Natranaerobius thermophilus JW/NM-WN-LF: one gene and its partner. The protein of the gene in region 2 interacts with the protein of the main gene of each other region in a pairwise test. Links are inferred from orthologs where the notes say so. Each region holds a gene or a part of one and is shown on either strand. Other genes may lie near its edges.

Region 1 (7,586 bases), 710 kb from region 2 along the record:
TCTTGAGATTTCTGATGATTGTCGTATTCGGATTCAAGTTGTTCATGAAAATGCTTTCTGACAGAAGAAACTGCAATTTCACTAGCAACATCGCCTCCGTGATGTCCTCCCATGCCATCTGCAACCCCTGTTATTACTAAGTCTCCTGTTTTGATGCCTTGAATAAAATTATCCTCGTTTTTTTCACGTAAGCACCCTACATCACTCATCCCGAAAAACTGCATTTTTTCACCTCATTACCTTTGATCTTAACTGCCCGCAAGCGCCGTCAACATCGACCCCGCGCTCTTTGCGTACAGTAACGCCAATATTATTCGACTGTAAATTATTTTTAAAATCCGAGATTCTGGAACTCGGAGGTGCCGTAAATTTAGTTTCTTCAACTGGGTTAAAGGGTATCAGATTAACATGTACGGGCATCTTCAATGCTGTTAAAGTTTCGGAAAGTTCTTTTGCCAAATCAATTGAATCATTGAAGTCCTTAATCAGTACGTATTCAAAAGTTATCCGTCTCCCAGTTTTTTGAAAATACACTTGACAGGCTTCTAGCAGTTCGTGAATTGGATATATTTTATTTAAAGGAATCAGTTTATTTCTCAATTCGTCATTGGGAGCATGGAGTGAAATTGCCAAGTTTAACTGCAACTCTTCTTCAGCAAGATTATAGATTTCAGGTACTAAACCACAAGTAGATACAGTAATATGCCTCATACCAATATTTAAACCTTTACCGTCATTGACTATTTTTAAAAACTTGATAAGATGTTGATAATTTTCTAAAGGTTCTCCACTTCCCATAACAACAATATTATTTATCGATTCCGAACCCGGGAGCACTTTATTTGCCATAAGTACTTGATCAATCATTTCTCCTGGGCTCAAATCCCTTTCTTTACCCCCAGTAGTCGATGCGCAAAACACACAATTCATATTGCATCCCGCTTGAGAAGAAATACAGACAGTATTACCATAATCATATTTCATGATAGTAGTTTCTACACCTATACCGTCTTTGAGAACACTTAAAAATTTAATTGTTCCATCTGTTGGTGATGTATATATATTATTACTATCTAACTCTAAATCATTAATGGTGCAGTTTTCCATCAATTCTTGGCGCAGTTTCTTAGGGATATTAGACATCACTTCAATGGAGTCAACTTGTTGAATATACATCCAGTCAAAGATTTGTTTCGCCCGAAATTGTTGCCACCCTTTACGACTAAAATATTCCTGCAATTCATTCAAGGTAAGATCTTTTAAAGATTGCTTGTGATTAATCATATTGCATCATCCCCATCTTCATTACTTATTCATGCCAAAGTATATCAGAGTAAAGGACACATAGCAACTAACAGTGCAGGGAGTTGTAATGGAATTAGATTACTACCCTTTATCTATTATTCACACTGAGTTTTTTTCATTCTGGCCCCGTAGAAGCCATCCCCTAAGTTTAATTCAGGAAAGTACTGTAAAGAATTGTTAGATAAAATCATACCTCCCTGTAAAGTGTCTTCCTTTAAGATAGCTCGTGGAGATTCCATTACAAAATCAGGATGATTTTTTAGGAAATCATTGATTTGGTCTTCATTTTCTTGTGGGTTAATAGTACAAGTACTGTAGACTAAAGTTCCACCCGGTTTGACCAGCTGACTACCTGCTTTTAATAGCTTACCTTGTAGAGTTGATAGACTATTAAGGTCCTGTTCGCTAATTGTCCATTTAAGTTCGGGGCGTTTTCTCAAGGTCCCTAAACCTGAGCATGGAGCATCTATTAGGCACAGGTCAAATTGTCCCTTGAGCTGTTTATTGTTTTCTTGTTGATCCCTAGAAATTAATTTAGTACCATCAGCCTGTTTGACATTAACATTATTGACTTGTAATCGTCGGCATGCTTCTTTAACCAACTTCAGCCGATGTTCATGGATATCTACTGCCAATATCGACCCCTGACCGTCAATCAACTGTACTAAATGAGTGGTTTTACTACCTGGAGCACTACAAAGATCAATAATATTATCACCTTGTTGTGGGTCACAAAGATGCGAAACTACCATGGAGTTTATATCCTGGACTTGAAAATAACCACAATTAAATAATGTATTATTATTCAAATCACCCAAATTATCTACAAGTAAAGCATCATCAATCTTTGAAGAAAGTCTACTCTGAATCCCAGTCATTTCTAATTCATTTTTTAAGTTTTCAAGACTAGTCAAAAGTTTATTGACCCGAATAGCTTCTTCTGGTGTAGAATTATTTTGGTCCATGATTGAAATAGTTTTATCAAGCCCATACTTATCGTACCATAACTTTACCATCCAATAAGGGTGTGAATACTTTACAGATAAATAGTTCAGTAAATCTTGATCCCTTGACGGTAATAATATTTGATCTTTCTTTCTAATTAAGTTTCTTAGAATTCCATTGACAAAATTGGCAATCCCTTTGTGTGTTCTTCTATGAGCAACCTTGACAGTTTCATTAACAGAAGCACTTGGTGGTACTCTATCTAAAAACAGTATTTGATAGGCACCCATTCTTAATAAAAATAAGGCCTTGTTTGATAATTTACTTAAAGGACGATGTGACAGGGTTTTAAGATAATAATCTATTAAACCCTGCCACTGTAAAGTCCCATAAGTAATTCTAGAAGCCAAGGCCTTGTCTTGAGCCAAAAGATCAGTTTTTCCTAAAAGTTGATTTAACACAAGATTGCTATAGGCCTGGTCCTGAATTATTCTCGTATACGCAACAAAGGCCAGTTCTCTAGAAGATTTAATCTTCATAAATTAACGCCTTCCTCGTAACATTATTAAACGGAGTAATTGAGCTAGTGCCATAGCAGTAGCAGCAACATATGTCATCGCCGCAGCATTTAAAACTTGTTTAGTAGGTTTAACTTCATCTGAAGTCAAATAACCGCCGCCTTCTAGGGCTGCAACAGCTCTAGTACTGGCATTAAACTCCACAGGGAGAGTAATTATTTGAAATAACACGGCAAAGAAAAACAGCGCAATTCCTAAATCCATAAAGGTGGTTCCCATACCCTCAGCAAATATAAATCCAATAAAGAACAAGGGTACACCTAGTTTAGAACCAAAACTGGCAGCTGGAAAGACCATATTTCTTAAAGACAGTGCAAAATATCCATCTGCGTGCTGAATAGCATGACCAGTTTCATGGGCTGCTATCCCCAAAGATGCTATAGAGGTGCCGTCATGAACATTTGGAGATAGTCGCACTGCTTTTTTCCTGGGATCGTAATGGTCACTTAGCTCTCCTTTACTTTTCTCAACTCGAACATCAGATAAGCCCGACTTATCCAAAAGAGCCCTGGCAACCTGAGCACCAGTAAACCCTCTCTTACTGGGAACCCTCACATATTTTTGATAGGTTCCTTTCACTTTATTTTGGGCATACATTACAAATATAAACGCTGGTATTACGAATAGAATGAGCCCTGTATCGAAAAAGAACATGGTTCATCGCCTCCTTTAGTTAAATAAATAATAGCATTCTCCACTTCACTTAAATCCACTTGAGTGTCAAAACACGGACCTTGGGGACGCTGATTGACAATACCTAAAACTGGTAGAGGATTAGTATCCAGGATACCACTAGTTAAATCCCTTTCACAAGCCACAGCAATAATTGCCTTGGGACGGATTTCTTTAACTACTTTTCTCGCTAATGTCCCTCCTGTTGCTATTCTAACTGGAACACCATAATCCTCAGATAAGTTTAACAAGCCATCAATGGGACATTTACCACATCTTCGACAATTATTAATTTCCAAATTAATTCTATGAGGACACTGAGAATCTTGCAGACAATGAGGTAATAAGATCAATATTTTATTACTGGATATTTTTCCCTTTAAATCTTTGATTTTAACTTTAACCAGCTGATTATTGACCTCTACAAAGGATTGTTGAATGCGATCCTTTGTTATTTTGAATAGTCTACCTAAGAACATAACTATGGGATAAAACAAGTTTAATGTTAATGAGATCCATTTGTCCAAAAATGGATAATTTTTAGCATTTATTATGGTTAAAATTATACCAATTAATCCAAGGGTAAACATCGCCATCAGGCCAATTATTACAATCGTAGTTATAAATACCATGATTTCAGCTAATATACTGTCTCCACCGGAAAATAACAGCTGACCTAAATACAGCAACAACAAACCACTTAAAACAATAGTTAAACTAACTAAACCGAGAAATAATCTTTTCCTCGCTTCCATAATTTTATCACTTCCTTATTCCAGTTGTATCCCTGATTTTATATCATAGCCCCGAATAAACTGTTCACCAGTCATTGCTTTTTTTCCGGATGGTTGAATTTTTGTTAATATGACAGAACCTTGACAACATTTAACCACAGGTCCTTGTTGGTTTATCTCAATAATTTCACCTGGTTTAGAGTTTGAATTAAATGAACTACTATTGTGAACTTTCGTCTCCCATATTTTTAGGCGTTTGCCTTCAAACTTAGTAAAGGCTCCAGGCCAGGGGTTCAACCCCCTAACTCTATTAAACACTTCTGTATTGGTATATTTAGAAAAATCCAGGTATTCATCTTCTTTTTTTAATTTAGGTGCATAAGAAACTTGATTTTCATCTTGTTTTAAAGGAGTTACTTGATTTTTTTCCAGTAAGTCCATAGTTTCTATTAGCAGTTGGGGGCCAACTGTTATGATTTGTTTATATACATCTCCTGTGGTGTCTGTTTTTCCAATATCTACCGATTCATAATTTAGTATATCCCCTGCGTCCATTTTATCGCACATTTCCATAATAGTCACCCCGGTTTGCTCCTTGCCGTCCATAACAGCTCGATGAATAGGTGCTGCTCCCCTGTATTCCGGTAACAGTGAGGCATGGACATTAATAGCTTTTATCCGAGGTAAATCCAATATTTTTCTGGGTAAGATTTGTCCATAAGCTGCGGTGACTATTAAATGGGGTTCAATATCGGATAAAATCTGATAAGCATAATTATTGTGAATGCTTTCGGGTTGAAATACATCTATTCCAAGCTCCTCAGCTTTTCTTTTAGCCGGAGGTGGTTGCAATTCCTTCCCCCGACCTTTTCTTCTATCTGGTTGTGTTACAACTAAGTTCAAATTGTGGGTGCTTCGAGCAATTGCCTCAATAAAAGGAACTGAAAAGTCTGGTGTACCCATGAATATAGTTCGCATAAATATACCACCTCAATTTAATGAGATTCCTCTTCCCTAAACACTTCTTCTGCCCTGTCAATAAAAGTAATACCATCCAAATGATCTATTTCGTGCTGTAAAGCCCGGGCCAATAATCCCTCTGCTTCTATAATCATTTCTTCTTCCTGGGGATTCAGAGCTTTCACTGTAACTTTAACAGGTCTAGTGACCCGCCCCTGTAATCCAGGATAACTCAAACAACCTTCCAAGGCTTTTTCTTGCTCATCGGAAGTATCAACTATTTCTGGGTTTATTAACTGATAAATTTCATCTTCACCTATATCAACAACAATCACTCTTTTTGATATTCCTATTTGTGGTGCTGCTAGGCCAATTCCTTCAGCTTCATACATGGTATCAAGCATGTTTGTTAACAGTCTTTCCAATCTATCATCTATATTTGTAACTTTTTTGGCCTTCCGTTTAAGTACAGGATCATCATTAGTTCTAATTTTTTTAATCGCCAATATTATTGCCACCTCCAAAGATGCAAACTACTCTGTAAAGCTTTTTTTACAGCCTATATTATAGTAAGTTTAAAGGATCTACATCAATTGCCATTCTTATTTTTCCCTGTTGAGATAAATTATTTTTTGTTGTAAGCAAGTAATCTCGAAGTTGTTCATCTATTATTTCTTGATTATTTAGATCAAGCCTTAACATTAGATGCCATCTAAATTCATCCTTGATTTTAGGTATGGGACAAGGGGTAGGACCTAACACTTCATAGCCCATATCCTGCAATTTTTGTGATAGTTCCTCTACCTGATGGGATACAGCCTGTTCATAAGGAGACCTTAACATAATCCTGATCATTCTCTTAAATGGAGGATAACCTAATTTTTTACGTAAAGCAAGTTCTTCCCCGGTAAATTTACGCACATTTTCATTTTTAACTGCTTCAATGCTGTAATGATCTGGATTATAAGTTTGTATTACTACTTGCCCTCGCTGATTATTGTCTCTGCGTCCTGCCCTTCCAGCTACTTGAGTTAATAATTGAAATGTTTTTTCACCAGCTCGAAAATCTGGCAAATTAAGAGCCGTGTCTGCTGTAATTATACCAACAAGAGAAACGTCAGGGAAATCAAGACCCTTAGCTATCATTTGAGTGCCAATTAGCACATTTGCCTGTTTATTTTTGAACTTTCCCAATAATTCTTGATGGGAGTTCTTTTTCCGAGTTGTATCCACATCCATTCTAATAGTTTTTAAATCAGGTAAATATTTTTTTAGTTCTCTTTCTATTTTTTGAGTTCCTGTACCAAATTCTTTGATTTTATCGCTATTACAATCCGGACAAAATTTTGATAGGGGTTCTGTGTAATCACAATAATGACACAACAATTGATTAATTGATTTATGGTATGTCAGAGTAACTTCACATCTCGGACAGGTTACAGTATAGCCACATTCTCTACAGAGTAGAAATGTAGAATACCCTCTTCTATTTAAAAATAAAATCGTCTGTTCGCCTTTATCTGTAACTTCTTTTAGCTTTAATATTAATTCTCTACTGAATACCGACTTATTGCCCTTCTGAAATTCTTCTTTCATGTCAATCACAGATATATCGGGAAGTTCAACATCTCCTACTCTCTCAGGTAATTCTGCCAAATTGTAATCATCTGACTTGACTCGGTGTATACTTTCTAAAGATGGAGTAGCTGTTCCAAGTAACAATTGACCATCTTTAAACTGACATCTTCGTTCAGCTACCTCCCTAGCATGGTACCGGGGCAATTCTTCTTGTTTGTAGGAGCCTTCTTGCTCTTCATCGATAATAATTAACCCGAGATTTGAAAAAGGTGCAAATACAGCAGATCGAGGCCCCACAACTATATTAGCTTTACCCCACAACATTTTCTCCCATTGATCTAATCTTTCCCCATGACTCAATTTACTGTGTGTAACAGCCACTTGGTTTCCAAATCTTCCAACAAACCGTTCAATTGTTTGGGGAGTTAGGGAGATTTCGGGTATCAATACTATCGTCTGCAGTCCTTGCTGTAAATACGATTCAATCAATTGAAGATAAATTTCAGTTTTACCACTCCCGGTTACCCCAAATAGTAAAAAAGGCTTCGGCTTCTTAGGAGAAGTGTTATCACAACTACCTCTACCCTGATTCTTGATTAATTTTAGCACAGTTTTTTGGGCCTGTGTAGGTTCTTTAGGTTTATACTCTTCGATTTGTTTGAAATCAATGGGTTCCCTATAGGATCGACTACTTTGGATATTAATTATTCCCTTCCCATAAAGAGATTCTACCGGGGATTTTGTGATTTTTAACTCATCTAGTAACTGATCAAGAGCTAAGGGTGAATTACTAAGTAAGCGTTCAAGAACTTTC
Region 2 (7,594 bases):
GATGACCCTTACTAGTTATTTAACCCATAGTGTGATTTATTTGCTCTTATTCTACGAAATTAATTTGGGACTTTATAATGAACTCCCGACTATGCTAACTCCCTTGTTAGCTGTAGTTATTTATCTGGCGCAATCAGAATTTGCCAGGATTTGGTTAAACAAATTTGGCCATGGCCCTGTGGAGAAAGTTTGGCGTTTTTTTACTTACGTGGGAACAGATTAGGATTAGCTACAGATCTTAAGATAATAGCTGATGCGGCTCCAAAAACCATGTGAGATATCATGACTGTAAAAGCGGTCTTGGGATCTTCTTCCTGAAGTGAACTTGCTCCCATTTTAGCTAGTACGCCATAGGCGAAGGCCCAGGACATATCCCCTAAAGCTACACCTTTTACAATGGGGTAATCTCTACCTGATAATGAAAATAGATAGCTTTTACAAATGCCGAGAATAGCTGCTACCGAGTTATCGGCAATCCATCCATTTAATTTACCTAGAGGTGTATTCACATGCCGGGCGGACATAAAAAATCCGCCCGCTTTTTGTAATCCAGTTTGATTAGTGTAACCTTTTTTATAGGCCGCATGCTCTATGGCTGTTTTTAATAAATTAGCACCGACTCCTGCCACTATACCTGCAAATACTCGATCATTTATCTTTCTAATTGTTATCACCCTTATATATTAGATTATTAGTTAATTTATAGTGTCATTTTTATTTTGATAAGAGTATAGTCTTTATATACGATATTTTGGGTGAAGTTAAAATCTGGAAAATATCCACTATCCTTATCTATCACAATTTATCACATCACTTTATTTTATGTTAGCATTTACTGTTAACTTCAATCCCTTGGATGGAGAATTTATCATGGACAGCTCTAACAGCCAGAGTTACTTTGTCGCTATCAATCAGGCAGGATAATTTCATTTCCGAAGAGCTGATCATTCGGATGTTGATATCTAGTTCATATAGAGCTTGAAACATAGCCCTGGCTATTTTGGATTTATTCACCATTCCAGCACCAACAACTGAAATTTTGGCAACCTGTCGGTGGTATTCCACCCCTTGAGCTCCTAGTTCCTCAGACCATTTTTCCATTACTTTGACCGTTTCTGTTAAGTCATCTTGACTGACTGTAAAAGAAATATCGTTGACCTGTTTTCTTTTAATACTTTGGATAATTGTATCGGCAGTTATATTATTATCTTCTAGTTTAGAAAATAATCGATAGGCAATACCTGGCAAATCAGGAACTCCGATTACAGAAATTTCGCAGATATTAGTGTCATGAGTTATACCGCTTACTCTCAACATCTCTTCCATAAATGTCTTCAACTCCTTTCACTATTGTTCCTTGTTCTAATTTAGCACTCGAGCGAACTTCTAGGGTTATATTGTAATTACGAGCTAATTCTACTGATCTAGGATGAAGGACCTTTGCACCTAAAACGGCCATTTCCAGCATTTCATCGTAAGATATTTCAGAGAGTTTTTTAGCATTTGGTACGATTCTAGGATCTGCCGAATAAACCCCATCGGTATCTGTACATATATTGCATTTCACGGCATCAAGGGCGGCGGCAATGGCTACTGCGGTAGTATCTGAACCGCCCCTTCCCAGTGTAGTTATTTCATTTCCTTCGGTAATCCCCTGAAAACCTGCAACTATAACAGTTTTTCCCTTTTTTAGTTCTGAAATTATTCTGTTAGAATTGACTTCTAAAATTTTGGCTTTTTTATATGTTCCCGTGGTTTTAATGCCAACCTGTGGTCCTGTTAATGAAATGACCGAATGACCTAGGGAATCGATGGCCATGGCTAACAGAGATATAGATACTTGCTCTCCAGTGGAGACCAGCATATCCATTTCTCGGTCCTTGGGTTGTGGTGTGATTTCATGAGCTAGTTTGATTAGATTATCCGTTGTATCGCCCATGGCAGAAACAACTATGACCTGGCCTTTATTTTGTCTGGACTGATTGACTATCCTTTGAGCCACATTTTTAATTTTATCTACAGTAGCCAGGGAACTTCCTCCGTATTTTTCCACATAGATTTCCATCATTATCCTCCTACGCATAACTTTTTATCTTTCATCTTTCAGCTTTTTATCTTCCACCGTTACTGTTATCTCCTCTAATAATGTTTATAAGTTCAACTGACTTATCCTGTAAATCAGAAATAGCGTTTTGTACATTTTGTTCTTTAGCTAATTCTGTGATTATAAATAATTCTTGTTTTCCATTTGAACTAGATTTTTTATCTAACTGCTGTAACTCAATGCCGTGATGATTTAATAGGTTTTGGATTTCGGATTTGTTAACTTTCTGTTCTTGTTCTGTCTGAGAAGGATTTGAACTTACTAGCCTGAGATAAAATAGTGAACTGGTTTCTTCCTTATCAAGGATTTTGTAAAAATTATTTTTACTCCAACCATTGAAATTATTGGAATGCTTACCATTCCTAGCAGCTTCAATGATATCGGATAAGACAGCACTGGAGGTTGCTTCTTTACCAGCCCCTTCGCCGGTAAATGTAAGATAACCCACTGGTTCTCCCTTAATTAATATAGAATTATAAACCCCGGAGACTGATGAAAGCGGATTGTCACAGGGTAAGAAAGTAGGTGCGACCCGACTTTCTACTTCCGTACCATTAATTTTTGTCTGTCCAAGAAGTTTAATTTTGTACCCATGATCACCTAAAAATTGGAGATCTTCCTTTGTTACACCAGAAATGCCTTCAGTGTATATATCTTCGGGTAATACAGTAGAATTTGTTGCCATAGATGTCATTATGGCAAGTTTCCTTACAGCGTCAAAACCTTCTACATCATCAGTAGGGTCACTTTCAGCATAACCAAGCTCTTGTGCTTTTTTAAGGGCTTCATTGAACTCTGCTTCCTTTTCCTCCATTTCGGTCAAGATGTAATTAGTAGTACCGTTCAATATACCGGAAATTTCCTTAACTGTATTTCCAGCTAGGCATGCTTTTAAGGGCCTTATTACTGGAACACCACCGGCTACACTGGCTTCGTACAAGAAATTAACACCATTATTTTTGGCTAAAGAAGTGAGATCTTCGCCGTGTTTGGCTATCACTTCTTTATTGGCAGTGACTACATGCTTACCAGCTTTGATGGCTTTTTTCATGTAACTAAGAGCTGGTTCTTCTGTTCCCATTACTTCAACTACTATCTGAATATCTTGGTTTCTCAGTATTTCTTCTGGATCATCTGTAAGCTTGTCTGATATGAAGTTCTGATTAAGTTGTGTTGTCCTAGATTTAGTTTTATTCTTTACAAGAATTTTTTCCACTTCTAGTACGGCATTAACTCGCTCAGTTAGCAAATCTTTATTTTCAGTTAAAACTTCCACAGTACCTGTCCCCACTGTACCAAAGCCTAGAAAGCCAATTTTAATAGTTGATGTCATATCATAATCCTCCTTGAATTTAAATTATATATTTAGCTAAATATTCAGTTAATAACAAAGCATTAAAGGCAGCTCCTCGTCTCAAGTTATCAGCTACTACCCACAAATTAAGCCCATTATCAATGGAAAGATCCTCTCTTATTCTACCTACATAGACTTGGTCTTTACCGGCAATCTCAATAGGAGTGGGATATTTTGCTTCAAAAGGGTCATCAATAACTTCTACTTCCGAAAAATTTTCTAGTAATTGCCTTGCGTCACAAGCTGAAAGCTTAGACTTTGTCTCAATATTGACCGCTTCAGAATGTCCAATAAAAACTGGCACCCGTACAGTAGTAGCAGTAACTCCTATGTTTTCATCTTGAAAGATTTTTTTAGTTTCATTAACCATTTTCAATTCTTCTTTCGTATCTCCATTTTCATCAAAAGAATCCAGGTGTGGAAGCATGTTAAAGGCTATTTGATGGGGATATATCTGTTTTTCAATGGCTTCATTATTTAAATATTTTGGACTTTGTTCTGTTAATTCCTTCATTGCTTGATAACCTGTACCAGAAACGGACTGATATGTAGATACTACAATTCTCTTGATACCGGCATGGTCTAATATTGGTTTTAATGCACAGACCATTTGAATTGTGGAGCAATTAGGATTGGCAATTATTCCCTCATGCTCATATAAAGATTCATAATTAACTCCAGCTGCCACCAGAGGTACCTTATCATCCATCCTAAAAGCACTACTGTTATCTATTACAATGGCTCCAGATTCTACAGCCTTAGGAGCCAAATTTTTACTAACAGATGAACCGGCACTAAAAATGGCAATGTCAACATCGTGAAAAGAGGAAGAATTGGCAGCTTCTACGGTAATTTCTTTACCTCCAAAGGTGATTTTAGTACCGGCCGAATTTTCAGATGCCAAGAGCTTTAAGTTATTTAAAGAAAAATCCAAATTATTTTCTCTTAAAATATCCAGGATGGTTTGCCCGACTGCCCCGGTACTTCCTACAATTGCTAAATTTATACCCATCTGTGCACCCCCCCGTTTTAACGATTTAATTTAAAAAAGACCGAAATAAAAAAATCGGGATATCCATACCTGGGATTTTAAACATCCAGGTTAATTGATATCCCTTCTTATTATAAAACACTCTGCTAATCTTGTCGATATTTTTTGCATTTAACTTGTTCCAAAATATTTTATTGGAAAACAAAATAGAGTATTAAAAAAAGGAAAATATAAGTTTTTATAGAAATATCTACCTAGAAAAAATTAGGAAATTTTCAAATTGTATAGTAGACAGTATATTTAGGGAGTTTTATGATAACGAAGTATAGTAAATGTTAATTTAGACAAAATAAATTAAAGGATTAAGTGTTTATATAACAGGGGTTACAAGAATTAGAATTAATAATATTTTTAATCAATTTTAAGTGAGGTGATGTTATATGAAGATCACCTTAATAGAACCCAAATCTCCTGGGGTACATGTTTTCAATAAGGTTAAGCTTCCCAGGCTGGGACTACCTATAATGGCGACAATTTTAAAACAAAAAGGTTACGATGTTGAAGTTCAAGCTGAAGAAATCAGATCACTAAATTTTGACAGGATTTACAATTCTGACTTAGTGGGTCTATCAACAATTACTTCCACAGCACCTAGAGCCTACCATTTGGCAGACAAAATCAAGAACCAGGTAGATATACCAATTGTGATCGGAGGTTCTCATGTTACTTTTTATCCAGAGGAGGCTCTTTCTCATGCAGATTTTTGCGTTATGGGCGAAGGAGAAAAGTCTTTTTTAGAACTGGTAGAATTCATTGATACTCAGAAGGATTCCGGAAAAAAACCTGAAAACATTCCAGGTTTGGCCTATTTTAATGAAAACAAAGAGTTAATTAAAAACTCATTACCAGATCCGGTAACTCATAATGATCTGCCATTTCCCGACTTGAGTTTGATTGCTGGTAGTGAGAAAATGAATATCCTGCCTATGGAAACTTCCAGAGGATGTCCCTTTGGTTGCAAGTTTTGTTCAGTTATTAAAATGTTTGGAAAGAAATACAGGTTTAAACACATTGATAAGGTTGCCGATGAATTAGCACGTCTTTCTCCTGCCAAAATATTTTTTTACGATGATAATTTTGCGGCAGACCGGGAGCGGACCTATCAATTGATGAAAAAAATTATTTCGAGAAGAGATATTAACATTCAATGGGGTGCACAAGTAAGAGCAGACATCTATAAAGACCCAGAATTACTAGATATCATGAAAGAAGCAGGGGGAAGGATGTTACACATTGGTTTTGAAAGTGTTAATCAATCAACCTTGGAAGAATACAATAAGAGCCTAAGTATCGATGAAACAAAGCAGGCAATCAAAACAATTAAAGATAAAGGGTTCCACATCCATGGAATGTTCGTTATTGGCAGTGATCATGATGATGTCCGAACAGCTCACGAAACCGTCAATTTTGCCTTAAAACACAAAATTGATACTATTCAACTACTTATTTTAGTTCCCATTCCTGGTTCGGAACAGTTCCATGAATTAGCCTCTCAAAATCGATTGTTGCCATCTTCTTGGGAGTATTATGATGGCCATCATGTAGTTCATAGACCTGAAAATATTTCTCCTTATGAGCTTCAATATCAGGTAATGAAAGAGATGACCAGATTTTATTCTTTCAAAAAATGCTTAGAATTGGCTGCGAAATTTAAGTTTATCAATCTATATTTTAGATTTTACGGATTTCGTACTCTCAGACAATGGTTTAAGGACCGCAAAAATATTTCTTATCTTGAATTTCTTAAAAAGAAATACTCTCCTGATGTAACCATGAACACACAATAAATTAAATAATAATGTAAAAAACACAAACTCACCCGTTTTTGGAGCGGGTGAGTTTGTGTGTGGAATAAATGAGGGAAAATGGTTAGGGAGAATATTAATTAGGGGGTCCAGTCTTCAACTTTGTCAGAATTGTCTTCAATCCACCTTTTGGCAGATTCCTCTTCATCTTCTGTTTCATTAATATCTGCCATTAACTCTCCTAAACCTTGTTGGGAAAGCTGAAACTCTTCTAAGAACTCTCTTACTTCCGGTAAATCTTGTTCTAAATCAGATCTTCCGATATTATAGATGTTCTCTTGTTCTCCATATACTTTTTTTGGATCTTCAAGGAATTCTAAATCCCAGGTGGCAAATTTCCAATGAGGAATCCAACCTGTAACTACTACCCATTCCTCTTCTTCAATGCTTTCTTGTAGAGCAGTTGCCATGGCAGGGTCACTACCTTCGATTAAATTAAAGTTTAGACCATATTCTTCTAAAGCGGTTTCTGTTGTTTGCATAATTCCAGCACCGGGGTCAATTCCAATTATTTCACCGTCAAATTTATCAGTCACATCATTCATGTCTTCAATACTATCGATATCTACATAATCAGGGACTACTAGTCCAATTCTTGCACCTTCAAAGTTAGGACTAATTTTATCTACTTTATCCTGATATTCTTCCCAGTATTCTTCATGAGTAATTGGTAACCAACCACCTAGAAATACATCGTGTTCACCTTCAGCAATATCAGTATAAATTGGTCCCGGATCGGCCATTGTTAATTCGACTTCATATCCCATTTCTTCTTCTAAAATTTCCTTAGCTAAATAAGTAGTTGCAACACAATCAGCCCAGTTTACGTAAGCAATCTCAATTGTTTGAGTTGTCTGCTGTTCGTCTTCAGATTGTTCTTCTGACTTTTCATTATCTGGATTTTGTTCTTGTTCTTCAACTTTAGTGCTTTCTTCTGGGATTGCTTCATCACCACAGGCTGCCATCAGGCCACCTGTGGTGATGATTACAATCATAAATAATATTATTTTATTATTTGAAATTATTCTTAACATGATATCCACCTCCTTTTGGTGGTTAATTAAGTCCCAACATCCCAGGAGTTTAGATACTCTTTTTGTTCTTCCGTTAGCTGTTCAAGTTCCATTCCCATACATTTAAGTTTTAACTCGGCTATACCTTCGTCTAAATGTTTTGGTACAGGATATACATCGTTTTTAAGGTTCGTTTTTTCATTAGCCAGGTATTCTACTGATAAGGCCTGGTTGGAAAAGCTCATGTCCATAACGTCTGCCGGGTGT

Evidence for each region.
Region 1: the proteins of NTHER_RS03495 (region 2) and def interact in binary tests that used the Escherichia coli proteins (3 or more experiments, as listed by UniProt). The link is inferred for Natranaerobius thermophilus JW/NM-WN-LF from one-to-one orthologs.

The regions. Positions count from the first base shown.
Region 1 is NC_010718.1:1,405,573-1,413,158, reverse strand. Bases 3,966-6,886 are described here. They hold def (peptide deformylase), read right to left. Parts: upstream 5,701-6,886; coding sequence 5,230-5,700; downstream 3,966-5,229. Other genes in these bases: priA (primosomal protein N'), read right to left, coding at 5,759-6,886; fmt (methionyl-tRNA formyltransferase), read right to left, coding at 4,271-5,212; NTHER_RS06760 (DUF116 domain-containing protein), read right to left, coding at 3,966-4,255. Outside these bases: NTHER_RS06780 (Stp1/IreP family PP2C-type Ser/Thr phosphatase), read right to left, coding at 1-224; dual-specificity RNA methyltransferase RlmN, read right to left, coding at 229-1,284; 16S rRNA (cytosine(967)-C(5))-methyltransferase RsmB, read right to left, coding at 1,401-2,789; NTHER_RS06765 (zinc metallopeptidase), read right to left, coding at 2,793-3,482; more of NTHER_RS06760, read right to left, coding at 3,446-3,965; more of priA, read right to left, coding at 6,887-7,586. UniProt on the Escherichia coli protein: Removes the formyl group from the N-terminal Met of newly synthesized proteins. Requires at least a dipeptide for an efficient rate of reaction. N-terminal L-methionine is a prerequisite for activity but the enzyme has broad specificity at other positions.
Region 2 is NC_010718.1:690,231-697,824, forward strand. What follows is about bases 2,464-5,392. They hold NTHER_RS03495 (aspartate-semialdehyde dehydrogenase), read right to left. Parts: upstream 4,471-5,392; coding sequence 3,457-4,470; downstream 2,464-3,456. Other genes in these bases: NTHER_RS03490 (homoserine dehydrogenase), read right to left, coding at 2,464-3,437; NTHER_RS03500 (B12-binding domain-containing radical SAM protein), read left to right, coding at 4,890-5,392. In the rest of the region: NTHER_RS03475 (DUF418 domain-containing protein), read left to right, coding at 1-223; NTHER_RS03480 (hypothetical protein), read right to left, coding at 201-674; more of NTHER_RS03490, read right to left, coding at 2,112-2,463; more of NTHER_RS03500, read left to right, coding at 5,393-6,296; NTHER_RS03505 (glycine betaine ABC transporter substrate-binding protein), read right to left, coding at 6,395-7,348; NTHER_RS03510 (adenosylhomocysteinase), read right to left, coding at 7,375-7,594.